Linked DNA regions of Zobellia alginiliquefaciens. The protein of the gene in region 1 interacts with the protein of each later gene in a pairwise test. Links are inferred from orthologs where the notes say so. Each region holds a gene or a part of one and is shown on either strand. Other genes may lie near its edges.

Region 1 (8,033 bases):
GTATCTGAGTCAAAAATAGAAAATTATAAACTTCCGAGGGGCTTTTATGAAAACTAGGAAATGTATTGCCCATTAATTTCTTAGTTTTGTCATAAGAGAAATTCTTGCTTTAATATGAAAAATGTAGTAATCGTATCTGCCACCAGAACTCCTATAGGAAGCTTTATGGGAGCCTTATCCTCTGTTCCGGCACCTAAACTGGGAGCCACAGCCATAAAAGCGGCACTGGACAAAATAAACCTTGACCCAAATCTAGTTGAAGAAGTTCTAATGGGTAACGTTGTACAAGCAGGAACCGGACAGGCACCAGCTAGACAAGCTGCAATTTTTGCAGGCATACCAGACAGCGTTCCATGTACTACTATAAATAAAGTTTGTGCCTCTGGTATGAAAGCGGTTATGCAAGCCGCCCAAGCTATAGCATTGGGCGATATTTCAATTGCCGTTGCAGGTGGAATGGAAAACATGAGCCTTATTCCGCATTATGTTCATATGAGAAATGGTCAAAAATTTGGCCCAACCACCTTAGAGGACGGGATGCAAAAAGACGGATTAGTGGACGTCTACGACCAACAAGCCATGGGGGTTTGTGCAGACGCTTGTGCAACTGAATACAAGTTCTCTAGAGAAGACCAGGATAATTTTGCAATACAATCTTACCACCGATCTGCGAAAGCATGGGAAGAGGGGAAATTTAATAACGAGGTAACACCGGTTGAAGTACCTCAGCGGCGTGGAGAACCCATTATTGTTTCCGAAGATGAGGAATTCAAAAATGTAAAAATGGATAAAATTCCGGCGTTGCGACCAGCATTTTCTAAAGATGGTACCGTTACCGCAGCAAACGCTTCTACGATTAATGATGGTGCCGCTGCATTGGTATTAATGAGTGCGGACAAAGCAAAGGAACTAGGACTTAAGCCTTTAGCAACAATAAGAAGTTATGCAGATGCCGCGCAAGAACCTAAATGGTTTACTACGGCCCCTGCAAAAGCACTTCCAAAAGCAATTGCCAAGGCCGGCCTCTCAATAGACGATATAGACTTCTTTGAATTTAACGAAGCCTTTTCTGTAGTCGGTTTGGCCAATATGAAAATATTAGGACTTACAGATACCAATGTAAACGTAAATGGCGGTGCCGTATCCCTAGGACACCCGCTTGGCTGTTCAGGAGCACGTATCCTTATTACGCTCCTCAACGTTTTAGAACAGAATAATGCAAAAATAGGGGCTGCCGCAATATGTAATGGCGGAGGTGGCGCTTCTGCAATAATTGTAGAACGATAAAGAATACCTTCACTCAACCAAACATATGCAATACGGAATTTGTCCCCTAAGTATAGTTTCCGTTCGTGTAAATGCCGATGAAACGTCCGAAATGGTCTCACAATTGGTATATGGCGAACATTTTAAAGTCCTGGAGCGCAGAAAGGCATGGAGCCGCATACGCATTGCTTTTGACAAATTTGAAGGCTGGGTAAGCAATCACCAAATGATTCTGATTTCGGAGGAAGCTTATAAAAATATTGAGTCTTCGGATAAAGTAGGCTACACATCTGATCTTATTTCTTTTGTTGAAACAGAAAATTCAGTACTCTTACCTGTAATCCTAGGCTCCTCTACCAGCAACTGTGCGGTACTTTCTCACTCATTTGACGGTAAGTGTAACGGCCACAAAAAAGACAAGTCACAGCTTATACAGACCGCTTTATTATATCTTAACGCCCCTTATTTATGGGGAGGCAAAACGCCTTTTGGAATTGATGCCGCTGGCTTTACCCAAATGGTCTACAAGATAAACGGATACCGATTGCTTAGAAAAGCAGCAGAACAATCTACCCAAGGGTATGCATTAAGCTTCATTGAAGAAACCGAAGCGGGAGATCTTGCTTTTTTTGATAATAATGAAGGGGAAATATACCATGTTGGCATTATCATGGAGAACAACTACATCATTCATGTAGATGGAAAAGTACGTATTGACCGCATTGACCATACCGGAATCTTTAATAACGAAACAGGGAGTTACACCCACAAACTAAGAGTCATTAAACAGATTGCCTAACATCTATAATTGATAACAACTTACACCATAAAAAAATCCCCTTGGAAATTTCCAAGGGGATTTTTTATTACTTGTTTTGGCTGTAAATTACTCGCCTAACATCTTTTTAATTCTCATAAAGTTCTCATTGTCGCCCATTGCGCCATAGATATTCTTTAATTGAGTTAAGATACCCTGGTTATCAGGGTTCATTTTTAAAGCATCTTCCAATACTGTAGCTCCTTGATTAAAAAGATCATCTTTTTTCTCTTTCAACTCATCGTAACGAGCGATGTCTTTCTTAGAATTACCCAAAGAGTTCATCTCATCAATAAGACCGTTACCTTCGTTTACATAAGTAGTAGAAAGGTTTAACTGCGCATTAGTATACCCAGGATTGATTTCCAAAGCTTTCTTATAAGACGCTCTAGCTTCCTCTAAGTTACCTTGCTCCATATTGATCACACCAATGTTATAATGCAAATCCGGATTGTCCGGAGCTACAGATGCTGCCTCAGCCATTAAAGCTTTAAATTGCTCCTTATCACCCATTTTGTAATACAAATTGGCTTCATTCAAGATAAGGTTAACATCGTTTGGATCGTTAGCTCTTGCCGCTTTATACGCTTCTAAAGCTTTATCATCCTGACCTAATTGCGTATAGATCAAAGCAGTATTCTTAACAATTTCCGCTTTCTTAGAAGGAGATTTCTCGTCTTTAGGATCTTTGTAAGTTCCAGACTTTACCATCAAATCTCTTTGAGTTTTGTCCATTTCTTCTTCCTGACCAGTCTCAACGTTAGTAGCTTTATAAACAACACCACTACCATCATAACCAATTTCTTGCAGCTCGTTATAATACGCCAATGCTTCCTCATAGTGACCACCGTTTACGGCGCTACTTGCGGCATAGTAAAGATAAGAAGTATCCTTTGGGCTAATTTTATAACTGGTATACAACTTTTCGGCAGCTTCTTTAAATTTCTTATTGCCGTTATCCTCTACAGCAGAGTTCACCAAATCGGCACTTAAAGCGGCCATATGTTGTTTGGTTTCGTCACTATATTTAGACTTACCACTAGCATCCTCTACTTCAATAACTTTTTGAAAAGCATCTGCTGCTTTTTTAAAAGCGCTTGCATCACCTTTTTTAGCTAAATCGGCATAAGCTTTACCACTAACAAAGTAGTATTGCGACTGTAACTTAGCATCGGCTCCTGAGATAGAACCCGAAACCGCCTCTAAAGAGCTGCTAGCAGATGCCGCATCTCCGGCTTTCAATGCCTTTTCGGCTGCTTTTATCTCGTTCTTCTGTGCGAATCCTGCCATGCAAAAACAAAGGCTCGCAACTATTAAAAATCTACGTTTCATTTTCAATTTAATTAAATATTAGCGTTATAATTATAGTTAAAATTTATTCTTCTTCGGGTGCTTCTGGCGTATCATTATCAAGAGCCGTGCCATCTTCCTCAGGCTTTACGTCAATATCCAACACATCAGCTTCAGTTAATTCATCCTCATCTTTCATAACCTTTGCTACAGCGGCAATTGAATCGTTTCCTTTTAGGTTTATCAAACGAACCCCTTGAGTTGCTCTTCCCATAACCCTTAAATCCTCCACACTCATACGGATGGCGATACCAGATTTGTTTATAATCATTAAATCATCAGAATCGGAAACATTCTTAAGAGCAACAAGTCCTCCTGTCTTTTCTGTAATGGAAATAGTTTTAACTCCTTTACCACCCCTATTGGTTATACGGTAATCCTCAATATCGGACCGTTTACCATATCCGTTTTCAGAAACAACAAGCAGGTTATCCTCCATATCATGAACGGATACCATACCAATTACCTCATCATTATCATCTGCCAAAGTAATACCACGAACACCAGAGGCATTTCTTCCCATTGGGCGCGTTTTACTTTCTTCAAAACGTATAGCTTTACCAGATTTCAAACCTAAGAAAATTTGGCTTGTACCTGTAGTTAATTTTGCTTCCAACAACTCATCGCCCTCACGAATACCTATGGCATTAATTCCATTTTGTCTTGGTCGCGAGTATTGCTCTAAGCTTGTTTTCTTAACTACACCTTTTTTGGTGGCCATAATAACATAATGACTATTTACATACTCCTCATCCTTAAGATCTTGAGTACAAATAAACGCCTTAACATTATCATCTTGCTCAATATTAATAAGATTCTGAATAGCCCTACCTTTTGAAGTTCTGCTGCCTTCAGGAATTTCATAGACCCTCATCCAGAAACATTTTCCTTTTTGAGTAAAGAAAAGCATGTACTGGTGGTTGGTTCCTACGAAAAGGTATTCTAAGAAATCCTCATTTCTAGTGGATGATGCTTTTTGACCTACACCTCCTCTGTTTTGAGTTTTATATTCGGAAACTGGAGTTCTTTTGATGTATCCGGCATGAGAAATTGTAATCACCACCTGCTCATCTGGAATCATATCCTCGATACTCAAATCCCCACCGGCCATATTTATTTCAGAACGACGCTCATCACCGTATTTATCTTTTATCTCTAAAAGCTCTTCGGTAATGATTTCCATTCTTCGCTCTTTTCTAGCCAAGATATCTTTGAGGTCCGCAATAGTTAAAATAATTTCATCGTATTCGGCACGAAGCTTATCTTGCTCCAGACCGGTCAACTGACGTAATCTCATTTCAACTATAGCCTTCGCCTGAATTTCAGTCAGCTTAAAGCGCTCCATCAGGTTTGTCCTAGCTTCATCTGCGTTAGACGATGCCCTAATAATGGCAATTACTTCGTCAATATTATCCGAAGCAATAATCAAACCTTCTAAAATATGGGCACGAGCCTCTGCTTTTTTAAGCTCAAACTCAGTACGTCTTACCACTACTTCGTGACGGTGTTCCACAAAATAATGAATCATCTCCTTAATGTTCAGCAACTGAGGACGACCGTTTACCAGCGCAATGTTGTTAACACTAAAAGAGTTTTGTAATGCCGTATACTTATATAAGGTATTAAGAACGATGTTTGGTATAGCATCTCGTTTTAAAATATAAACGATACGCATTCCATTTCTATCGGATTCATCTCGAATACTAGAAATACCTTCAATTTTCTTTTCATTGACAAGATCGGCAGTTTTCTTGATCATATCCGCCTTGTTGACCTGATATGGTATCTCTGTAACTATTATGCATTCCCTACCTTGCACTTCCTCAACAACGGCCTTTGCCCTTATCTTAACCCTACCTCTACCGGTATGAAATGCTTCTTTTACACCATCGTAACCGTAAATAGTACCACCTGTTGGAAAATCCGGTGCCTTAATATGGGTCATAATTTCATCGACCTCAATATCATTGTTCTCAATATAGGCTACAGTACCATTTATAACTTCCGTTAAGTTATGTGGCGGCATATTAGTGGCCATACCAACCGCAATACCTGAAGCTCCGTTCACCAATAAGTTAGGAACACGTGTAGGAAGCACTATAGGTTCTTGTAAAGAATCATCAAAGTTTAATTGATGATCTACCGTATCCTTATCTATATCCGCCAACATGTCATCGGCAATTTTTCTCATTCTGGCCTCAGTATAACGCATAGCCGCAGGGCTATCACCATCTACAGACCCAAAGTTACCTTGCCCATCTACGAGCATGTACCGTAAACTCCACTCTTGCGCCATACGCACCATAGAGTCATAAACAGAGGTATCTCCGTGAGGATGGTACTTACCCAGAACCTCACCCACGATACGCGCAGATTTCTTATGTGAGCTAGTAGATCGAACCCCTAACTCATACATTCCATACAACACCCTTCTATGTACCGGCTTTAATCCATCCCTAACGTCAGGTAAAGCACGTGACACAATGACCGACATCGAATAGTCGATGTAAGCAGATTTCATTTCCTCTTCGATGTTAATCGGAATCAATTTTTCTCCTTCTGCCATTTTTAAATCCTAGAATTATTTTAGTTAAAAAACATGCCAATATACACAAAATGATAGCCTTTAAAGCACATACACACTTCTTTATTAAACAATTTATCAACACTTTTTCAAGACCAAAACTTCCTTCTACTTTTACCTCTTAGGTTTTAACCTCATTCCTTTTTCAGTATTTAGGCCAATTTTATCTAATATTAGGTACACTATTTGCGTTAGATTGGTATAGTTTTACTAATTTTATAGATGAAAGGATAAATTTATGGATGATAATTTTTCACCGAGAGTAAAAGACGTAATTGCTTATAGTAAGGAAGAGGCGCTACGGTTAGGCCATGATTTCATTGGTACCGAGCATCTAATGTTGGGGCTTTTACGAGATGGTAACGGCAAAGCAATTAGTATTCTTGACGCTATGGAGGTCGATTTAGATCATCTTAGGCGAAAGGTCGAAATTCTTAGCCCTTCCAACCCTAACCCGAACACTTTACAAAAAGATAAAAAGAACTTGCATTTGACGAGGCAGGCAGAGCGTGCCCTAAAAACCACTTTTTTAGAAGCCAAGCTTTTCCAGAGTTCCTCTATCAATACTGCACACTTACTATTATGCATTTTGAGAAACGAAAATGACCCCACCACAAAACTACTTCACAAACTTAAAGTAGATTATGATGGTGTTAAGGAACAATTTAAATTTATGATTACAAGCGACGATGATATTGTAGATTCACCAACTTCTGAATCTTTCCCTAGCGATAATGATGATACCGAGGGCAAAGAAGGCAGTTTTGGTACTACGGCCGGACAAAAAGGCAATAAAAAATCCAAAACTCCTGTATTGGACAACTTTGGTCGTGATCTAACGCTTATGGCGGAAGAGAACAAACTAGACCCCGTTGTTGGTAGAGAAAAAGAAATTGAACGTGTATCACAGATCCTAAGTAGAAGAAAGAAGAACAATCCTTTATTAATAGGTGAACCCGGTGTGGGTAAAAGTGCTATTGCGGAAGGTTTGGCATTGCGCATTATCAACAAAAAGGTTTCGCGTATTCTTTATAATAAAAGGGTTGTAACCTTAGATTTAGCTTCTCTGGTAGCGGGCACAAAATACCGTGGCCAGTTTGAAGAGCGAATGAAAGCGGTTATGAACGAGCTTGAAAAGAATGATGATGTTATTCTTTTTATTGATGAGATCCATACCATTGTGGGTGCCGGTGGCGCAACGGGTAGCTTGGATGCCTCAAATATGTTCAAACCCGCCTTGGCCAGAGGAGAAATTCAATGTATTGGTGCCACTACACTAGATGAGTACCGCCAATATATTGAGAAGGACGGTGCCCTGGAAAGACGTTTTCAAAAAGTTATTGTAGAACCTACAACGGTTGAAGAAACCATTGAGATTCTTCATAACATAAAAGGAAAATATGAGGATCACCACAATGTAAACTATACAGATGAGGCAATTGTGGCATGTGTAAAATTAACGAACCGTTATATGACGGACCGTTTCTTACCGGACAAAGCTATTGATGCGCTTGATGAAGCCGGTTCCCGTGTTCATATTGTTAATATGGATGTTCCCAAACAGATTCTTGAGCTTGAAAAACAGCTTGAAGATGTTCGTGAACTAAAGAACAGTGTAGTCAAAAAACAGAAATACGAAGAAGCCGCTAAATTGCGAGACGACGAGAAACGTCTTGAAAAAGACTTGGCCAACGCACAGGAGAAATGGGAAGAAGACAGTAAACTGCACAAAGAAACCGTTAGCGAAGATAATGTTGCCGATGTTGTTTCTATGATGAGCGGTATACCGGTCAATAGAATTGCACAAACCGAAAGTAATAAGTTAGCGGAATTACCTAGTCTAATAAAGTCTAATGTAATTGGTCAGGACGATGCTGTTGCCAAGGTTGCAAAAGCGATTCAAAGAAACCGAGCTGGATTAAAAGACCCTAACAAACCTATTGGTTCGTTTATTTTCTTAGGACAGACCGGTGTTGGTAAAACCCAATTGGCAAAAGTACTTGCAAAAGAGCTTTT
Region 2 (7,934 bases), 2.7 Mb from region 1 along the record:
AAGGAAGCTCATTAGCGGACTCGCAGGGAAACATTATGGCCCTTAGGGAGTAACAATTTTACTAGGTTTCAAATACGCTAAAGCCCATATTCTTAATTGAATATGGGCTTTTAAATTGTATTAAGTTTCCCTTGTAATCTTTTTTAAGCAAATGGCCTAATCACGATAAATAGCCATTACCGGTATATTAATATGTCTTATTAAATCTTCTGTTAGACTGTATGTAAAAAGACGCTGATAAAAATTACGCTTGTGGTTAATTAGGCAAACCATATCAATTTTATTTTCTACGCAGTAATCCAACAATGATTTTTTAAGGTCAATGGAATCAATAGTCTTAAAGGCCACATTACTAATATCAAAATCATTGAGGGAATTTTTGAAGCGCTCCATTAAAGGCACTATTGAGTCTCCATGCGCCAAATCAAAATGTACCACGTGTAATTTTGCATTAAAAGCTTTGGACTCGTTTATTAAGTCCTCCAATGGCTCCTTCTCATCTTCTTGATAATCTACCAAGAACAAAATATTATCCAAATCTCCATCAAAACTAGAGTTACCGGGAACCACAATGACCGGCTTACTGATCTCATCTAATATTTTTAAAGTATTTGTTTCCGTAAACAACTGAAAGAGTCCCGTTTTAGTAATTTGGGTACCCATGACCACCACATCTATCTTATCTTCGCGTTTGTTGATATACTCCGTAAAAGTGTCTATAAAATCTCCTTCCCGTACAATATATTTTACGGACAGACTATCTATTTGCCTGTCATTAAGTATCCCTTCAAAAGGAGGAAATATCTCCTTTTTATTTCTGAAATTTTGGATATCAAGCTCCTCATAAATTTCTTGTTCTTCTTCTGATGATACACTACCTAAATTATAGGCATGAAAAACAATAATTTTCTTGTCCGTCATTTTTGCATAATCAACAGCGTAAAGAAAAGCGTTAAGAGAAACTTCAGAAAAATCAGTAGGAAAAAGTATCCGCCCCATAGTTTTATAGTTTGAAAATATTATACGTAGGTTAAGGTGCTAGGCAATGCGCCTTTTCAATTTAAAAATTAATCGTTTTATCCATACTTAAGATAAAACTTCTTTTATTCAATACAAAGTAAATGGCAGCTACACAGAGGTTGCTAAAAATTTTACGGCAAATACCAATGCAATACTCACTACCAGCCCCACCACAACTTTTACAAGGTCCATACCCAAAGATTTGAACATCTTAGCCCTGGGTTCGTTCTTTCTTAGCATATAATTCAATGCTATTTCACGTCCGGCCAAAACCCCTATAAAAACCCAGGTTGTGCTCATAGGCACATTATTAAGTTCTTTAAAGTAAAACAGGACTACTCCATAAACAAAATCAATAATTGTAGCAGAACGAATATCTACAGTATTGGTTTTAGATTTGATTATACTTTGAATAGCACCACCCTTTGAAGCTATAATATAAGCAAGCAACCCCAAAATGACCACTAATGAAAATATCAGGGAATAGATATCTAGTTGCCGCGGTAAATAGACATAGATATTAGCAAAATCCTGAATCAGCCATTGGGACCAAAGAAAACCGGTAGAACACCACTGCAAGATTGTCCAAAGACGTTCCTGCTGGCTTGTAATAGGGTTTTCAATAAACTTTTTCTCCACCAATTTTGAAATGCCCAAATAAAGCAGAATAGCCGCTGTAAATGCCACTGCATATCCAGAAAGCGATTTAACGACCATATCCGAAAGATTCTTTTCATTAAAAAACGTGAGAATCAAAAAAGACGTACTGACAGGAATTCCCGTACGGGTCAACAACATTAGAATAATAGGAGGCAGCAAGTAGTACCAAGCAAATGGTTCTGGCATAGGATATTTTACCAATCTACCATAAGAAACATCTCCGTTATGAGTGATATATCCAAAAATTAGCGTCGCAGCCAGTATCCCACCTGCAAATAACCACAAAACCCACCATTTCTTTCTTTCATTTGAACTTAAAAAAGTACCCAATGTTTGTATGGTATCATTACCAATAACCGAATACGCGGCCAATATAAAGCCCAAGTACATTACTATGACCGAAAAATCCAATACAGGTTAATTTTAAAATTAGGGTGTAAATAAAGAACAAAAGAAACAAGGATGATATGAATTGTAGATTAATAAATATTTAAATTTTTGACAACTTAACAAAAGAAAGGACCGCAATCATAAATGACTGCGGCCCTCATACCATTATTACTGTTATTACTACTTAGAGTTCGATGCCGTATCTTCTAAAAGAAATTCCGTATAATCTAATATATAAACTCCCAATAGACTCCACTTAAATTTTTCGCCTTCATACTTGGCCTTAAACTTATCGTTATCCATAAACAAAGATTCAAAATGCTCATCAAAATCCTTTTTAGTCAACCATAACACCTTTTCATCACCTTTCTTAATGTAGTATGACTTAGCAATACCTCCTGCTAATTTCATTCCTCCAACCCCAAAGCTAGCTGTTTGCTTAGCCCATGGATCTGAATACACTTCTATAAACTGACTATATTTAGGATTAACGACCTGCATTAAATACTCAGCTTCTTTCTTTTTGTTTTTTAAAGAAACCATCTGATTTGTATACATGGTATACCCTTTGTTCATGTACTTAGAGGCATCGGTTTTACCCCATTTAGTAGCATCGTTCATGAAGTTGGTTTGATTGTTTAATTTTTCAAGTCCAGAAGGAGCCATATACAGATCAACAATTTCCTCGGCCTTAACACGAACTTTTTTACCATCGGGCTTAATGAACTTTATTTCATTAATCTGGCCCTTTTTACGATCTACATCTTTGATGTCCGCTTCTAATTTAGTGCCATCCTTAAGGGTAACATAAGCTGGTTTTTTCCTGGAGTAAGACGAATATGCTGGATCAAAAGCAGCTTGTTGTTCGCGCTCTTTTAAACTTTCTTGTCCAAAACAAACAATGCTGGACATAAATAATACCATGGATACTAATTGTACTTTCATAATAGGGGTTTAGGGTTATTGTACTGCCCCTAAAATAGATCGTCCGCCAAGTGGCGGACGAATATTTGTTGTGAAAACCCTATTTCTTATGCATCAATGTTAGCATAAACGGCATTCTTCTCTATAAACTCTCTTCTTGGAGGAACTTCATCGCCCATTAACATAGAGAACACCCGATCAGTTTCGGTAGCATTGTCTATTTGTATTTGACGTAGTGTTCTAAACTCAGGGTTCATAGTCGTATCCCACAATTGCTCAGCGTTCATCTCACCAAGACCTTTGTATCGTTGAATACTCACACCCCCACTATAGCTATCCGCTATTTCATCTCGTTCTTTATCACTCCAAGCGTATCTCTTTTTCTGCCCTTTTTTAACCAAGTACAAAGGTGGGGTGGCTATATAAACATGACCACTTTCTATAAGCTCGCGCATATATCTAAAGAAAAAGGTCAAAATAAGAGTTTCAATGTGACTACCATCAACATCGGCATCACACATGATGACCACTTTATGGTAGCGGAGCTTCTCAAGATTCAAGGCTTTACTATCTTCCTCTGTTCCAATAGTAACCCCTAGTGCGGTGTAGATATTTTTAATCTCCTCGTTTTCAAATACCTTGTGCTGCATGGCTTTTTCAACGTTTAGAATCTTACCTCTTAAAGGCAAAATAGCCTGAAACTTACGGTCACGTCCCATTTTTGCCGTACCGCCCGCAGAATCACCCTCAACAAGGAATACCTCACATTGCGCTGGATCTTGTTCGGAACAATCCGACAATTTACCAGGAAGACCACCAATACTCATGACCGTCTTACGCTGTACCATTTCACGTGCCTTTGTAGCCGCATGACGTGCTTGTGCCGCAAGTATTACTTTTTGAACTATTATCTTAGCATCATCTGGATGTTCCTCTAAATAATCGGACAACATCTCTGACACCGCTTGTGAAACCGCCGAAGAAACCTCACGGTTACCTAGTTTAGTCTTAGTCTGACCCTCAAATTGTGGCTCGGCAACTTTAACCGAAACAATTGCGGTAAGGCCTTCTCTAAAATCATCTCCCTGAACCTCGAACTTTAATTTCTCGAGCATTCCCGAAGCATCGGCATATTTTTTAAGTGTAGTTGTAAGACCACGTCTAAAACCCGAAAGGTGTGTCCCCCCTTCATGGGTATTAATATTATTTACGTAGGAGTGCAGATTTTCCGTATAGCTCGTGTTATAAATCATGGCAACCTCAACAGGAATATCGTTTTTCTCACCTTCCATAGAAATTACGCTCTGGATTAAAGGCTCACGGTTACCATCTAAAAACTTAACAAACTCTTTAAGGCCTTCATTTGAGAAAAATGTTTCGGAAAGAAACTCTCCTTTATCATCTTTCTGTCTTCTATCCGTAATACTAATAGTTACCCCTTTGTTTAAGAACGAAAGCTCACGCATTCTATTCGCCAAAGTTTCGTAACTATATTCTATGCTTTGCTGAAAAATTTGGTCATCCGGATGAAAAGTAACCATTGTACCTCTTTCCTCAGTTTCACCGATACTCTTAACAGGATACATTGCTTTTCCACGCTCATACTCTTGCTCCCAAATTTTCCCGTCTCTATAAACGGTTGCCTTCAAGTTGTCAGAAAGTGCATTCACAACAGAAACACCAACACCGTGAAGTCCACCAGAAACTTTATAAGAATCTTTATCGAACTTACCACCAGCTCCAATTTTGGTCATAACCACCTCTAGGGCAGAAATACCTTCCTTTTTATGAAGATCTACCGGAATACCCCTACCATTATCACGAGTGGTAATGGAGTTATCTTCGTTTATGACTACACTAATAGAGTCACAGTGACCGCCCATAGCTTCATCTATGGAGTTATCTACTACCTCATACACCAAGTGGTGCAGACCTCTAACGCCCACATCACCAATATACATTGATGGACGCATACGCACATGTTCCATCCCCTCAAGGGCCTGGATACTGTCCGCCGAATATTGTTTTTTGTTTTCTTCTTTATTTGCTTCTTCGCTCATAAAATTAACTAGTTGTTAGACTTAATTTTTGGCAATCTCACAAATATAGGCAAAACCCCATAAAATATGGGGTTTTGAGAATTGTGATACCTCTAAGTTATCAACAAAAATTGTGGAAAATTACATATACAGAATACCTTCTTCAATTACTGATATTTAAACCTTAAGTTACTCAAATTCAAATCCTAAAATTTGAATATTTTATCAGCATAAGCACTCCAAATTTACGTCATTCCTCAAATTATAAAATAATACCTGTTGTCTTTTCCGCTTTAGGGCACATACAAAAAGACCTGCCGAATGCTTTGCAAACAACAGGTCTATTCTAAGCTAATTACAAGTAAAGATCCATACCCGCTCTAGTAGGCATCATCGTGAACGTTTGCCACAGCTCTACCAGATGGATCGTTCATGTTTTTGAAGGCTTCATCCCATTCCAACGCTATTTGCGTACTACAAGCAACCGAAGCTTCTTGAGGCACACATAACGCCGCTGCATCCGATGGGAAATGAGATTCAAATATAGAACGATAGTAAAATTCTTCTTTTGATGTTGGTGTTTGTAATGGGAACCTAAACTTGGCATTTGCCAATTGTTCATCAGAGACCTCTGTGTTTACAACTTCTTTTAAAGTATCGATCCAGCTATACCCTACACCGTCAGAAAACTGTTCTTTCTGTCTCCATGCCACACTTTCCGGTAACATATCTTCAAAAGCTTTACGAACTACCCATTTCTCCATGCGCTCCCCATTGATCATTTTATCCTGTGGGTTGATGCGCATAGCTACATCCATAAATTCTTTATCCAAGAACGGTACACGACCTTCAATTCCCCAAGATGCCAATGATTTGTTTGCTCGTAAGCAATCGTACATATGTAGTTTACTTAACTTACGTACAGTCTCTTCATGAAACTCTTGAGCATTTGGAGCTTTGTGAAAGTAAAGGTAGCCGCCAAAAAGCTCATCCGCTCCTTCTCCTGAAAGGACCATTTTTATCCCCATAGATTTAATCACCCGCGCCATAAGATACATAGGAGTGGAGGCTCTAATGGTAGTTATATCATAGGTCTCCAAGTTATAAACCACGTCTTTAATGGCATCTAGACCTTCTTGAATCGTAAATTTGATTTCATGGTGAACCGTACCGATGTGATCGGCTACTTTCTGAGCGGCAGCCAAATCCGGAGAACCTTCAAGACCCACTGAGAAAGAGTGCAACTGAGGCCACCATGCATCTGTAGTATCACCTGATTCTATACGTTTTTGAGCATATTTCTTTGCTATCGCGGATGTAACCGAAGAATCCAAACCTCCCGAAAGCAATACCCCATAAGGCACATCTGACATTAACTGACGGTGTACAGCTGCTTCTAAGGCTTCTTTAATTTCTTGAATGCTCGTTTCGTTTTCCTTAACGGCATCATACTCCATCCAATCTCTGGAATACCATTTTTTGAACTCCCCGTCTTCACTGCTTAAATAGTGTCCTGGAGGAAACAGTTGAATTTTAGTACAGGTTCCTTCCAAAGCTTTCAATTCTGAAGCCACATAGAATGTTCCGTTTTGATCCCACCCAATATATAATGGAATGATACCCATATGATCACGTGCCACAAAATAAGAATCGTTCTCGGTATCATAAATAGCGAAACCAAAAATACCGTTCATCTCATCTAAGAAATCTGCTCCTTTTTCTTTGTAAAGGGCTAAAATAACTTCACAATCAGATTCCGTCTGAAAATTATATTTTCCTTCAAATTGCTTACGCAATTCTCTATGGTTATAGATTTCGCCGTTAGCGGCCAAAACCAATTTCTTATCTTCACTATATAACGGCTGTGTACCGGAAGCTGGATCAACAATAGCCAAACGCTCATGCGCTAAAATGGCTTTTTCATCTGCATAAATCCCACTCCAATCCGGACCACGGTGACGTATTTTCTTAGACATCTCCAATAACTGGGGTCTTAAAACATCTGAACTTTCCTTTAAATCAAATGCACATACAATTCCACACATAACTCTTTGTTTATTTCTAATTTGAAGTCAAAAATGCGACTAAACTTTCAATTATAAAACATATACACCTATATTGATTTCATTTTATAATATTAATTCACAATTCAACATCAATACATCACTATTTTATATTTTTTGGATAAAAAATCAAACGTTCTGTAAGTAGCGTAAAAATTAACGACTTTTTAGTAGATTTAAATTTCAATACTAACTAGTTTTAGCCCAAAACAAACACGATTATGAAAAAAGTACTTTTTATTGTTTTGATGGCATTTGCCATGACCATCTCAACCGACGCATTAGCTCAAAAATTTAGTGGATTGGATAAAAGTCCTATGGATATGGCCGCTTATCCAAACGATTACAAGGTATCCTCAAAAACTGCCCGTATTATTTATAGCCGTCCACAGTTGAAAGGACGTTCGCTTTCTGAACTTGCCCCTGCTGGAAAAGTATGGCGTACTGGTGCTAACGAAGCAGCCGAGATTACTTTTTACTCTGATGTGGATTTTGGAGGAAAACAAATTAAAGCCGGAACTTACTCTATTTTCACTATACCAAGTAGTGGCGAGTGGACCGTTGTTCTTAATAAAAACCTGAACCAATGGGGCGCTTATTCTTATGATGAAACCGCAGATGTTGCCCGTGTTACTGTACCAAGCGCAGAAGATTCTACTTCTCTAGAAGAATTTTCTATTGCTTTCAAAGAAGCAGGAGCTGGTTTTGAAATGGTAATGGGATGGGACAAAACAAGAGTTGCCGTACCTATTACAGCTTCAAAAATGTAACATATCCTGAAACCTATAGTATAAAAAAAACCGAAGCTTTACAGCTTCGGTTTTTTTATGCAGTAATT

The links.
Region 2: the proteins of gyrA (region 1) and gyrB interact in binary tests that used the Escherichia coli proteins (3 or more experiments, as listed by UniProt). The link is inferred for Zobellia alginiliquefaciens from one-to-one orthologs.

What each region holds. Positions count from the first base shown.
Region 1 is NZ_CP119758.1:3,494,220-3,502,252, reverse strand. Bases 3,230-6,301 are described here. They hold gyrA (DNA gyrase subunit A), read right to left. Parts: upstream 6,000-6,301; coding sequence 3,459-5,999; downstream 3,230-3,458. Other genes in these bases: P0077_RS14705 (ATP-dependent Clp protease ATP-binding subunit), read left to right, coding at 6,256-6,301; P0077_RS14715 (tetratricopeptide repeat protein), read right to left, coding at 3,230-3,415. Also shown: P0077_RS14725 (acetyl-CoA C-acyltransferase), read left to right, coding at 115-1,287; P0077_RS14720 (C40 family peptidase), read left to right, coding at 1,313-2,065; more of P0077_RS14715, read right to left, coding at 2,153-3,229; more of P0077_RS14705, read left to right, coding at 6,302-8,033. UniProt on the Escherichia coli protein: A type II topoisomerase that negatively supercoils closed circular double-stranded (ds) DNA in an ATP-dependent manner to maintain chromosomes in an underwound state.
Region 2 is NZ_CP119758.1:785,904-793,837, forward strand. Bases 2,579-5,551 are described here. They hold gyrB (DNA topoisomerase (ATP-hydrolyzing) subunit B), read right to left. Parts: upstream 5,055-5,551; coding sequence 3,102-5,054; downstream 2,579-3,101. Other genes in these bases: P0077_RS03320 (F0F1 ATP synthase subunit delta), read right to left, coding at 2,579-3,015; asnB (asparagine synthase B), read right to left, coding at 5,414-5,551. Outside these bases: P0077_RS03305 (hypothetical protein), read left to right, coding at 1-53; P0077_RS03310 (universal stress protein), read right to left, coding at 157-999; P0077_RS03315 (hypothetical protein), read right to left, coding at 1,129-2,091; more of P0077_RS03320, read right to left, coding at 2,251-2,578; more of asnB, read right to left, coding at 5,552-7,078; P0077_RS03335 (DUF2911 domain-containing protein), read left to right, coding at 7,318-7,866. UniProt on the Escherichia coli protein: DNA gyrase negatively supercoils closed circular double-stranded DNA in an ATP-dependent manner to maintain chromosomes in an underwound state.